DNA from 2 places in the Bacillus halotolerans genome. Region 1 is predicted to be linked to the other one. Evidence: a T-box and tRNA genes for the amino acid it is inferred to sense, from the RefSeq annotation. Region 1 holds a T-box; the other holds one or more tRNA genes.
What was found. The T-box of region 1 lies ahead of ileS (isoleucine--tRNA ligase). A T-box ahead of a tRNA ligase gene usually reads a tRNA of that ligase, here a tRNA-Ile.

Region 1 (5,809 bases):
ATTTTTATGTCATGGGTGCCGAGTACGAGGGAAACAGCAGTCGGACGGTTTTTAGCGTCGATCTGTGAACCATATCTCGAGCCATTCAGAAAAATCATCCCTCCAATTGCAATGCTGGATATCTCGCCAATCGTAGCCATTCTTGTGCTGCGGTTTGCAACAACCGGCTTGTGGGGGCTTTATCGCATGATTGCGTTTTAAGGTGACAGTTTGATAGGGGGCTTGGCAGCAGCCAAGCCTCTTTACATAGAAGGGAAAGACGATGAGCGATATTTATCAGCACTTCAGAAAAGAAGAGCGTGCCTTTATCGATCAGGCGCTCGAATGGAAAAGAATTGTCCAGGAGCAGTACCGGATGAAGCTGACCGACTTTTTAGATCCCCGGGAGCAGGTCATTCTCGCTGCGGTCACGGGACAGGCAGATGTAGGACTGGCTTTTTCCGGCGGCTATGACAGAGCGGAGCGAAAACGGGCCATTTTATATCCTGAGTACATTACGCCGGAAGAATCGGATTTTGAGCTTCAGGCGTTTGACGTTCGCTATGCTGAAAAATTTGTGACGGTTGATCACCGGTCTCTCCTTGGTTCGTTAATGGGAATCGGTCTGAAGCGGCAAAAGTTTGGCGATTTAGTGTTTTCAGAGACGGCGGTGCAAATCATTGTCTCAGCTGATACAGCCGATTTTGTTGCGGCTCAGCTTATCCAAGCCGGAAAAGCTGCAGTCAAGCTTGAGAAAATTGACTTGTCAGACCTTGAAATTCCTGCACGAGATGTCGAAATAAGAGATGACACCGTTTCTTCTTTAAGGCTTGACGCGGTCTGCGCCTCTATGAGCAGGCAATCACGCCAGAAATCACAAACGCTGGTGAAAAACGGTCTCGTAAAAGTGAACTGGAAGGTTGTTGAAGACCCTTCTTACCAGGTTGCTGAAGGGGATATGCTCTCTATCAGGGGCTTTGGCCGCTGCAGCCTGACAAAAATCGAAGGGAAAACCAAAAAAGACAAGTGGAGAGTCACGTTTGAACGACAAAAATAGTCGGTTTTTCAGTTTTTTTCTCCATCTGTGCGAAATTTGTTTTATAATGTGAACTAGATAACCGTACTGAAATGTAAAAAATGGAGGTGGCAATATGCCATTAACGCCGAATGATATTCACAACAAGACGTTTACAAAAAGTTTTCGCGGATATGATGAAGACGAGGTAAATGAATTTCTGAGTCAAGTCAGAAAAGATTACGAAATTGTTCTCCGTAAAAAAACAGAGCTTGAAGCGAAAGTCAATGAGCTCGATGAAAGAATCGGACACTTTGCCAACATTGAAGAAACGCTGAATAAATCCATTCTGGTTGCCCAAGAAGCAGCTGAGGACGTAAAGCGCAATTCTCAAAAGGAAGCAAAGCTGATTGTTCGGGAAGCGGAGAAAAACGCTGATCGCATCATCAACGAATCTTTATCGAAATCAAGAAAAATCGCAATGGAAATCGAAGAGCTGAAAAAACAGTCTAAAGTGTTCAGAACACGTTTCCAAATGCTGATTGAAGCGCAGCTTGATCTTCTGAAAAATGATGATTGGGATCATTTGCTTGAGTATGAAGTCGACGCTGTGTTTGAGGAAAAGGAATAAATTCTCTGATTACCTTGACATTTTCTTAGCTTGTCGAATATAATACGTTCATAAATTCAGATGAAAAGACGGTTGAAAGGGACAGTCATGTTTCCATCATGCCTTCATAGCGACCCGGAGATGGTGAAAGTCCGGGATGGCCGGAATCATGTAGATCAGCCCTTAAGTTTCCTTTCTGAACTCACAGTAGGTTAGGACGTTCATCACGTTACGATGCTCGAGAGGAAAAAGCGTAAGCCTGGCTTTTTCTAAAAGGGTGGTACCGCGAGATAAGCTTTCTCGTCCCTTATGGGATGAGAGGGCTTTTTTTATTTTCTGAAAAAATTGGTGGAGGAATGAAAATGGATTACAAAGACACGCTCTTAATGCCGAAAACAGATTTTCCGATGCGAGGCAACTTGCCAAACCGTGAGCCTGACATGCAAAAGAAATGGGAGGAGCAGGATATCTACAGTCTAGTACAGGAACGGACGAAAGACCGCCCTAAATTTGTTTTACATGACGGACCTCCGTACGCAAACGGCGATATCCACATGGGCCACGCGCTTAACAAAATTTTAAAGGACTTCATCGTCCGCTACAAATCAATGAGCGGGTACAACGCACCGTATGTACCGGGCTGGGATACACACGGGTTGCCGATTGAAACAGCTCTTACAAAAAACAAAAAAGTGAACCGCAAAGAAATGTCAGTAGCTGAATTCCGCAAGCTATGCGAAGAATATGCATGGAAGCAAATTGAGGGTCAGCGTGAGCAATTCAAGCGTCTTGGAGTCCGCGGCGACTGGGAAAATCCATATGTGACACTGAAACCGGAATATGAAGCGCAGCAAATCCGCGTTTTCGGTGAAATGGCAAAACGAGGCTATATTTATAAAGGCCTTAAACCGGTTAACTGGTCACCTTCAAGTGAGTCTGCTTTAGCTGAAGCGGAAATCGAATATCAAGACAAACGCTCAGCATCTATTTACGTTGCTTTTGGCGTAAAAGACGGAAAAGGCGTGCTTGAAAATGGCGAGCGCATCATCATTTGGACAACAACGCCTTGGACGATTCCTGCAAACCTCGGCATTTCAGTTCATCCTGATCTGGAATACAGCGTGATTGCAGTCGGTGATGACCGCTTTGTTGTAGCAAGTGCACTGGTTGAAGCTGTAGCTTCTGCATGCGGCTTTGAGCAGTATGAAGTGACAAGAACGATCAAAGGGAAAGATCTCGAAAATATTATCGCTGAACATCCGCTATACGGCAGAGATTCACTCGTTATGCTTGGCGACCACGTGACAACTGACGCCGGAACAGGCTGTGTTCATACAGCACCGGGACATGGGGAAGATGACTTTATCATTGGCCAAAAATACGGCTTAGACGTCCTTTGTCCGGTTGATGAAAAAGGTGTGATGACAAGCGAAGCTCCTGGCTTTGAAGGTATGTTCTATGATGATGCAAACAAAGTGATCACACAGCAGCTCGAAGAAAAAGGCGCGCTCGTGAAGCTTGAATTCATTACACACTCCTATCCGCACGATTGGAGAACAAAGAAACCAACCATTTTCAGAGCAACTGCGCAATGGTTTGCGTCTATTAAAGATTTCAGATCAGACCTGCTGGATGCCATTAAAGAAACCAAATGGGTTCCTGAATGGGGCGAGCAGCGTTTGCACAACATGGTTCGTGACCGCGGAGACTGGTGTATTTCCAGACAGCGTGCATGGGGTGTGCCGATTCCGGTATTTTATGCTGAAAACGGCGAGCCAATCATCACAGATGAAACGATTGAGCACGTTTCAGAATTGTTTAGAAAACATGGCTCAAACATTTGGTTTGAAAAAGAAGCGAAGGATCTTCTTCCGGAAGGCTTTACGCATCCTGGAAGCCCGAACGGCACTTTTACAAAAGAACAGGACATCATGGATGTTTGGTTTGATTCTGGTTCTTCCCACCAAGCGGTGCTTGAAGAACGCGAGGATCTCGTTCGGCCGGCTGATTTATACCTTGAAGGCTCTGACCAATACCGGGGCTGGTTTAACTCATCTCTATCAACAGCAGTAGCCGTAACAGGAAAAGCGCCATATAAAGGTGTGCTCAGCCATGGGTTTGCACTGGATGGAGAAGGACGCAAAATGAGTAAATCCATCGGTAACGTCGTCGTTCCAGCAAAAGTCATGAAACAGCTTGGCGCCGACATTTTGAGATTATGGGTATCTTCTGTTGACTACCAGGCGGATGTTCGCGTGTCTGATGCGATTCTGAAGCAGGTTGCTGAAGTATACCGTAAAATCCGCAACACGTTCCGTTTCCTTCATGGCAACCTGTTCGATTTTGATCCAAAAACAAATGCGGTGGCTGTTGAAGATCTTCGTGAAGTCGATCAGTACATGCTGATTAAGCTAAACAAACTGATTGATAAAGTGAAAAAAGCGTATGACGAGTACGAATTTGCGGTTGTGTATCACAGCATCCATAATTTCTGTACAATTGAATTAAGCTCATTCTATCTGGATTTCGCTAAGGATATTGTATACATTGAGCATGCGGATCATCCGGATAGACGCAGCATGCAGACTGTATTCTACGAAACGCTGCTTGCGTTAGTGAAGCTTACAGCACCGATTCTGCCTCATACCGCTGACGAATTATGGTCTCACTTAACATTCGTTGACGAGCAGAGCGTTCAGCTGACAGACATGCCGGAAACGATTGCGGTTCCAAACAGCGAAGCGACAGAAGATAAGTTTGACCGTTTTATGTCTCTTCGTGATGATGTGCTAAAAGCGTTAGAAACAGCGCGAAATGAAAAAATCATTGGTAAATCATTGGAAGCAAGCCTGAAATTGTATCCGAATAAAGAAAACAAAGAGCTATTAGCTTCTATTAAAGAAAATCTTTCTCAGCTGTTTATTGTTTCTGAATTAACCATCAGCGAAGAAAATGAAGCGCCAAACGATGCGCAAAGCTTTGAGACAGGGAAAATCGCTGTCGAGAAAGCTGAAGGTGAAATGTGTGAGAGATCCCGTGTGATTTCTAAAGATGTAGGTGCGAACCCGAAATATCCTACATTGTCACTGCGCAACGCTGAAATCGTTGAAAAGTATTATCAGAACTAATGAAAAGAGCCCGGCGCAAAAGCCGGGCCTTTTTTTGTGCCAAGAGTGACATCGTTTAGAATGGCAGGAAAAATCTTATGGGCTTTAGATCATCATTCACAGGTAACAATATAGGTATTACGTTAAGAGCAGGAGTTGTGATGAATGAATGATCAACTGACCGCAATTTATACGGAACTTCTTCTGATGAAAGAAGAATTACAGTCGAGATTATTTGAGTATTCTTGCTTTCAGGTTTCAACAAGCCCGCAAGCAGCAATCAATCATAAACAAAAAGCAACTCTGATCTATCATATTAAAGAAGAGCTTCAAGACGTTCTTCTCGCATTGTCGAAAATTGAGGACGGCACATTCGGATACTGTGAAGAAACTGGAGCTCCCATTCCTCTTTCAAAGCTGGCTGTGCTGCCGACAGCGCGAACAGCAAATGATTTTCTGTATTCAGTCCAATTTGAAAAAAAAACACTTCCTCTGTGGAAATCAACTGATATTGAATATGATCAGGCGCTGTATGAATAACAGCGCCTCTCCGATTAAGTCTGTATAGAGGCTGATATTTCTTTACTCCGATGCTTTTTATTGATAAAATGCATAATGGACTAAAGTAACCGTATAATGGAGGAACGTTTGTGCTGTATTACGTTATCGCACTACTTATTATCGCAGCTGATCAACTGACAAAATGGCTTGTCGTCAAGAACATGGAACTTGGACAAAGCATACCGATCATTGATCAGGTATTCTATATCACCTCCCATCGCAATACAGGTGCGGCGTGGGGGATATTAGCCGGTCAGATGTGGTTTTTCTACCTCATCACAACTGCAGTCATTATTGGTATTGTTTATTACATACAGCGTTATACGAAAGGGCAAAAGCTTCTTGGTGTTTCCCTTGGACTCATGCTTGGCGGCGCCATCGGCAATTTTATCGATCGGGCTGTCAGACAGGAAGTGGTGGATTTTATCCATGTCATTATCGTCAATTACAATTACCCGATTTTTAATATCGCGGACTCTTCATTATGTGTCGGCGTAATGCTTTTATTTATACAAATGCTGTTGGACAGCGGGAAAA
Region 2 (5,809 bases), 1.4 Mb from region 1:
TTCAGCGCCGATGGTAGTCGGGGGTTTCCCCCTGTGAGAGTAGGACGCCGCCAAGCAATTGCACGTTAGTGCAATTATGGAGGATTAGCTCAGCTGGGAGAGCATCTGCCTTACAAGCAGAGGGTCGGCGGTTCGAGCCCGTCATCCTCCACCATTCTTACTATACATAATATGTTTACATATGAGCCGGTGTAGCTCAATTGGTAGAGCAACTGACTTGTAATCAGTAGGTTGGGGGTTCAAGTCCTCTTGCCGGCACCACTTTTATATGATATAATATTCAAGTCTCTTGTAAGAAGAGCCATTAGCTCAGTTGGTAGAGCATCTGACTTTTAATCAGAGGGTCGAAGGTTCGAGTCCTTCATGGCTCACCATTTATATGTTGCGGATGTGGCGGAATTGGCAGACGCGCTAGAATCAGGCTCTAGTGTCTTTACAGACGTGGGGGTTCAAGTCCCTTCATCCGCATCATTTCTGCGGAAGTAGTTCAGTGGTAGAACACCACCTTGCCAAGGTGGGGGTCGCGGGTTCGAATCCCGTCTTCCGCTCCAACTATACCATCCATGCCGGGGTGGTGGAATTGGCAGACACACAGGACTTAAAATCCTGCGGTAGGTGACTACCGTGCCGGTTCAAGTCCGGCCCTCGGCATTATAATTTGCGCCCGTAGCTCAATTGGATAGAGCGTTTGACTACGGATCAAAAGGTTAGGGGTTCGACTCCTCTCGGGCGCGCCATGATCTACATGAAATCGGGAAGTAGCTCAGCTTGGTAGAGCACATGGTTTGGGACCATGGGGTCGCAGGTTCGAATCCTGTCTTCCCGACCATTCTTGGGGCCTTAGCTCAGCTGGGAGAGCGCCTGCTTTGCACGCAGGAGGTCAGCGGTTCGATCCCGCTAGGCTCCACTTGATTTCAATATATGATTTGGCGGTGTAGCTCAGCTGGCTAGAGCGTACGGTTCATACCCGTGAGGTCGGGGGTTCGATCCCCTCCGCCGCTACCAAAGGACCTTTAGCTCAGTTGGTTAGAGCAGACGGCTCATAACCGTCCGGTCGTAGGTTCGAGTCCTACAAGGTCCACCACAATACGGAGGAATACCCAAGTCTGGCTGAAGGGATCGGTCTTGAAAACCGACAGGGGTGTCAAAGCCCGCGGGGGTTCGAATCCCTCTTCCTCCGCCATATATATTCTTACATTTTATCATCGCGGGGTGGAGCAGTTCGGTAGCTCGTCGGGCTCATAACCCGAAGGTCGCAGGTTCAAATCCTGCCCCCGCAACCAAACAAATATATCCTTTTAAATAAGGAGCGCCCGATGGGTGCAACTAATTAAAATGGTCCGGTAGTTCAGTTGGTTAGAATGCCTGCCTGTCACGCAGGAGGTCGCGGGTTCGAGTCCCGTCCGGACCGCCATTTAAATAATAAGGCTCGGTAGCTCAGTTGGTAGAGCAACGGACTGAAAATCCGTGTGTCGGCGGTTCGATTCCGTCCCGAGCCACCATTTACAAATATATATATTTTGGCGGTTGTGGCGAAGTGGTTAACGCACCAGATTGTGGCTCTGGCATTCGTGGGTTCGATTCCCATCAATCGCCCCAAAAAATTGCGGGTGTAGTTTAGTGGTAAAACCTCAGCCTTCCAAGCTGATGTCGTGGGTTCGATTCCCATCACCCGCTCCATTTCTATATCGTCATGGGCCTGTAGCTCAGCTGGTTAGAGCGCACGCCTGATAAGCGTGAGGTCGATGGTTCGAGTCCATTCAGGCCCACCATACCATGACTTTTACGTTCCACAGTAGCTCAGTGGTAGAGCTATCGGCTGTTAACCGATCGGTCGCAGGTTCGAATCCTGCCTGTGGAGCCATATGGAGAAGTACTCAAGTGGCTGAAGAGGCGCCCCTGCTAAGGGTGTAGGTCGTGTAAGCGGCGCGAGGGTTCAAATCCCTCCTTCTCCGCCATGACGGCCCGTTGGTCAAGCGGTTAAGACACCGCCCTTTCACGGCGGTAACACGGGTTCGAATCCCGTACGGGTCATCCTGAAACCTTGCATATCCTGCAAGGTTTTTTTGTTTTCTAAAACTATATGATATGCGTCTGATTTTGTTTTTTATTCTATATCAAATTTACAACAAAAAACTCCATATCTTTTGTTTTTCTTCAGAAAATGAAGTTTTATGTCAATAAATATAAGCGCTTTCTAGAAAGGGCTTTTTTTTATTTCTACGAATAAATAATATAAATGAAAACTATGATGTCAGAAAGGATGATTACATGGCCGCTGCCAGCCCAACAGCACATGATGTTTATCTTTTTCACGAAGGCAGTCTGTTTAAAAGCTATCAGCTGTTTGGCTCGCATTATCGCGAGCTGAATGGCCAAAGCGGGTATGAATTTTGTGTGTGGGCGCCGCATGCGTCAGAAGTTCGAGTGGCTGGAGATTTTAACAGCTGGTCAGGTGAGCTTCATGTTATGCAGAAAGTTAATGATCATGGCATTTGGACGTTATTTGTTCCAGGTTTGAAAGAAAAGGAACGATATAAGTATGAAATCGTGACAAATAGCGGTGAGACCATGCTGAAGGCAGACCCGTATGCTTTTTATTCAGAAGTAAGACCGAATACGGCGTCTCTTACTTACGATCTTGCAGGGTACAGCTGGCATGATCAAAAGTGGCAGAAGAAGCAGAAAGCTAAAACGATATATGAAAAGCCGGTTTTTATTTATGAGCTTCATCTTGGTTCATGGAAGAAGCATCCCGATGGCACGCTTTACTCCTATGAAGAATTAGGCCAGTTTCTTATTCCTTATATCAAAGAGCAGGGATTTACCCATATCGAGCTGCTGCCCGTTTATGAACATCCTTATGATCGCTCTTGGGGTTATCAAGCAACGGGGTATTACAGCCCGACAAGCCGATTTGGCACGCCTCATGATTTGATGAGGTTTGTTGATGAATGCCATCAGGCAAACATCGGCGTCATACTTGATTGGGTCCCCGGACATTTTTGTAAAGATTCGCATGGGCTTTATATGTTTGATGGAGCGCCTCTTTACGAATATCAAAAAGAGCGTGACAGGGAGAACTGGCTGTGGGGCACCGCTAACTTTGATTTAGGAAAACCGGAAGTTCATAGTTTTTTAATTTCTAATGCGTTGTACTGGGCGGAATTCTATCATATAGATGGCTTTAGGGTCGATGCCGTGGCTAATATGCTGTATTGGCCAAATCAGGATGAACGCCATACGAATCTCTATGCAGTTGAATTTTTAAAAAAGCTAAATCAAACAATGCGAGAGGCATATCCGCATGTCATGATGATAGCGGAAGATTCCACCGAATGGCCTCAAGTAACAGGTTCTGTTGAGGAAGGGGGACTCGGCTTTCATTTTAAATGGAATATGGGCTGGATGAATGATGTGCTGAAATATATGGAGACGCCTGCTGAACAAAGGCGGCACTGCCATCAGCTTGTGTCTTTTTCCTTGCTTTATGCGTTTAGTGAACATTTTGTATTGCCATTTTCTCATGACGAAGTCGTCTATGGAAAAAAATCACTTCTTCATAAAATGCCTGGCGACTATTGGCAGAAATTTGCCCAATATCGGCTTTTACTCGGTTATATGACGGCTCATCCCGGAAAAAAACTCATTTTTATGGGATCAGAATTTGCCCAATTCGATGAATGGAAAGATACAGAACAGCTTGATTGGTTTTTGAACTCCTTCCCCATGCATCAAAAAGCAAGTGTTTTTACTCAAGATCTTCTCCGCTTTTATCAAAAAAGCAAAATCCTTTATGAAAATGACCATCGTGCTCAGTCATTTGAATGGATTGATGTCCACAATGAGGAGCAATCAATCTTTTCTTTTATTCGGTATGGCAGACGGCACGGTGAGGCGCTTATCATCTTATGTAATTTTACACCCTCGGTCTATCATCAATATGATGTTGGCGTTCCCTTTCTTACCCAATATATCGAAGTGTTGAACAGTGACAATGAAAAATATGGGGGCTCAGGTCAATTGAATAAAAAGCCGTTGGCAGCCAAAGCTGGAGCTGTTCATCACAAACCGTGCTATATCACAATGACAATCCCCCCTTATGGCATTTCGATTATGCGGGCGGTGAAAAAAAGAGGAGAGATAAATGAATGAAAAAACAATGTGTGGCTATGCTCCTTGCCGGCGGGAAGGGCAGCCGTCTCAGCGGATTAACAAAAAACATGGCAAAACCGGCCGTATCTTTTGGGGGAAAATACAGGATTATTGATTTTACGCTCAGCAACTGTTCGAATTCAGGCATAGACACAGTAGGCATCTTAACGCAATATCAGCCGCTGGAGCTGAATTCCTATATTGGCATTGGCAGTGCATGGGATCTTGACAGGCACAATGGCGGCGTTACGGTATTGCCTCCTTATGCCGAGTCATCCGAAGTGAAATGGTATAAAGGGACGGCAAGCGCAATTTATGAAAATCTCAATTACCTGAACCAGTACGATCCTGAGTATGTGCTGATCTTATCAGGCGATCACATTTATAAAATGGACTACGGCAAAATGCTTGATTTTCATATTGAAAAGAAAGCGGATGTGACCATCTCCGTGATTGAAGTAGGATGGGAAGAAGCGAGCCGATTCGGCATCATGAAGACAAATGAAGACGGGATAATCACACATTTTGATGAAAAGCCTAAATTTCCAAAGAGCAATTTGGCATCCATGGGTATTTATATTTTCAATTGGCCGCTCTTGAAGCAATACCTTGAGATGGATGACCGGAATCCGTATTCAAGCCATGACTTCGGCAAAGACATCATTCCTTTGCTTTTGGAGGAGAAAAAGAAGCTTTCCGCTTATCCGTTTAAAGGATATTGGAAGGATGTCGGCACGGTGCAGAGCTTATGGGAAGCCAATATGGATTTGCTGAAAGACCAGTCTGAGCTAAGGCTGTTTGAACGCAATTGGAAGATTTACTCTGTCAATCCGAATCAGCCTCCGCAATTTATTTCGCCTGAGGCGCAGGTTCATGACTCACTTGTGAATGAGGGGTGTGTTGTTTATGGGAATGTGTCTCACTCCGTTCTATTTCAAGGTGTCACCGTCGGTAAGCACGCAACGGTCAAGCGTTCAGTGATTATGCCGGATGTGACAATCGGTGAGCATGTCGTGATTGAGAATGCTATCGTGCCCAAGGGCTTAGTGCTTCCGGATGGCGCAGTGATTAAATCTGAAAAAGACATTCAGGAGGTACTGCTTGTTTCGGAGGAATTTGTAGAGAAAGAATTGATTTAATGACTGAAGAGGAGGCAGAATCAGTTGATCAATAATCAAATGTTAGGTGTTATAGATGAAACCACATATAAGCATTCTCTTCAGGATTTAACCGCACAGCGGTCGCTTGGTGCGATTCCTTTTGCTGGCAGATACCGCTTGATAGATTTTATGCTGTCCAATATGGTGAATGGGGACATTAGGAGTGTGGCGATTTTTCCGAAATATCGCTACCGGTCTCTTATGGATCATCTTGGAGCAGGGAAGGAATGGGATTTGCACCGAAAAAAGGACGGCCTCTTTTTTTTTCCGTCACCGCATTTGCATGATGAGTATAATGAATTCGGTTCATTTCGCCAGTTTTCTGATCATCTTGATTACTTTCATAGAAGCACACAGCAATATGCCGTCATCACCAACAGCCATACTGTATGCAACATTCAATTTCAATACGTGCTGAAAAGACATCAGGAGGCGGGCTGTGACATTACCGAGGTCTTTCAGGACGGTCAGTCGCTGCAAATCTATATCATGTC

Region 2: it has a tRNA-Ile gene. The T-box ahead of ileS (isoleucine--tRNA ligase) is inferred to sense a tRNA for this amino acid. The anticodon was not compared.

What each region holds. Positions count from the first base shown of each region.
Region 1 is NZ_CP029364.1:368,953-374,761, reverse strand. It holds gene DIC78_RS01670 (YggT family protein) at 1-201, shown strand, start outside; gene DIC78_RS01665 (YlmH family RNA-binding protein) at 263-1,036, shown strand; gene divIVA (septum site-determining protein DivIVA) at 1,131-1,625, shown strand; T-box leader at 1,688-1,915, shown strand; gene ileS (isoleucine--tRNA ligase) at 1,967-4,732, shown strand; gene ylyA (sporulation-related RNA polymerase-binding protein YlyA) at 4,877-5,251, shown strand; gene lspA (signal peptidase II) at 5,362-5,809, shown strand, end outside.
Region 2 is NZ_CP029364.1:3,128,703-3,134,511, forward strand. It holds rRNA gene rrf (5S ribosomal RNA) at 1-56, shown strand, start outside; tRNA gene DIC78_RS16015 (tRNA-Val) at 79-154, shown strand; tRNA gene DIC78_RS16020 (tRNA-Thr) at 186-261, shown strand; tRNA gene DIC78_RS16025 (tRNA-Lys) at 299-374, shown strand; tRNA gene DIC78_RS16030 (tRNA-Leu) at 385-468, shown strand; tRNA gene DIC78_RS16035 (tRNA-Gly) at 477-551, shown strand; tRNA gene DIC78_RS16040 (tRNA-Leu) at 566-651, shown strand; tRNA gene DIC78_RS16045 (tRNA-Arg) at 661-737, shown strand; tRNA gene DIC78_RS16050 (tRNA-Pro) at 753-829, shown strand; tRNA gene DIC78_RS16055 (tRNA-Ala) at 835-907, shown strand; tRNA gene DIC78_RS16060 (tRNA-Met) at 929-1,005, shown strand; tRNA gene DIC78_RS16065 (tRNA-Ile) at 1,008-1,084, shown strand; tRNA gene DIC78_RS16070 (tRNA-Ser) at 1,091-1,183, shown strand; tRNA gene DIC78_RS16075 (tRNA-Met) at 1,207-1,283, shown strand; tRNA gene DIC78_RS16080 (tRNA-Asp) at 1,338-1,414, shown strand; tRNA gene DIC78_RS16085 (tRNA-Phe) at 1,427-1,502, shown strand; tRNA gene DIC78_RS16090 (tRNA-His) at 1,524-1,599, shown strand; tRNA gene DIC78_RS16095 (tRNA-Gly) at 1,607-1,680, shown strand; tRNA gene DIC78_RS16100 (tRNA-Ile) at 1,696-1,772, shown strand; tRNA gene DIC78_RS16105 (tRNA-Asn) at 1,790-1,864, shown strand; tRNA gene DIC78_RS16110 (tRNA-Ser) at 1,868-1,958, shown strand; tRNA gene DIC78_RS16115 (tRNA-Glu) at 1,963-2,034, shown strand; gene glgB (1,4-alpha-glucan branching enzyme) at 2,272-4,155, shown strand; gene DIC78_RS16125 (glucose-1-phosphate adenylyltransferase) at 4,152-5,294, shown strand; gene glgD (glucose-1-phosphate adenylyltransferase subunit GlgD) at 5,319-5,809, shown strand, end outside.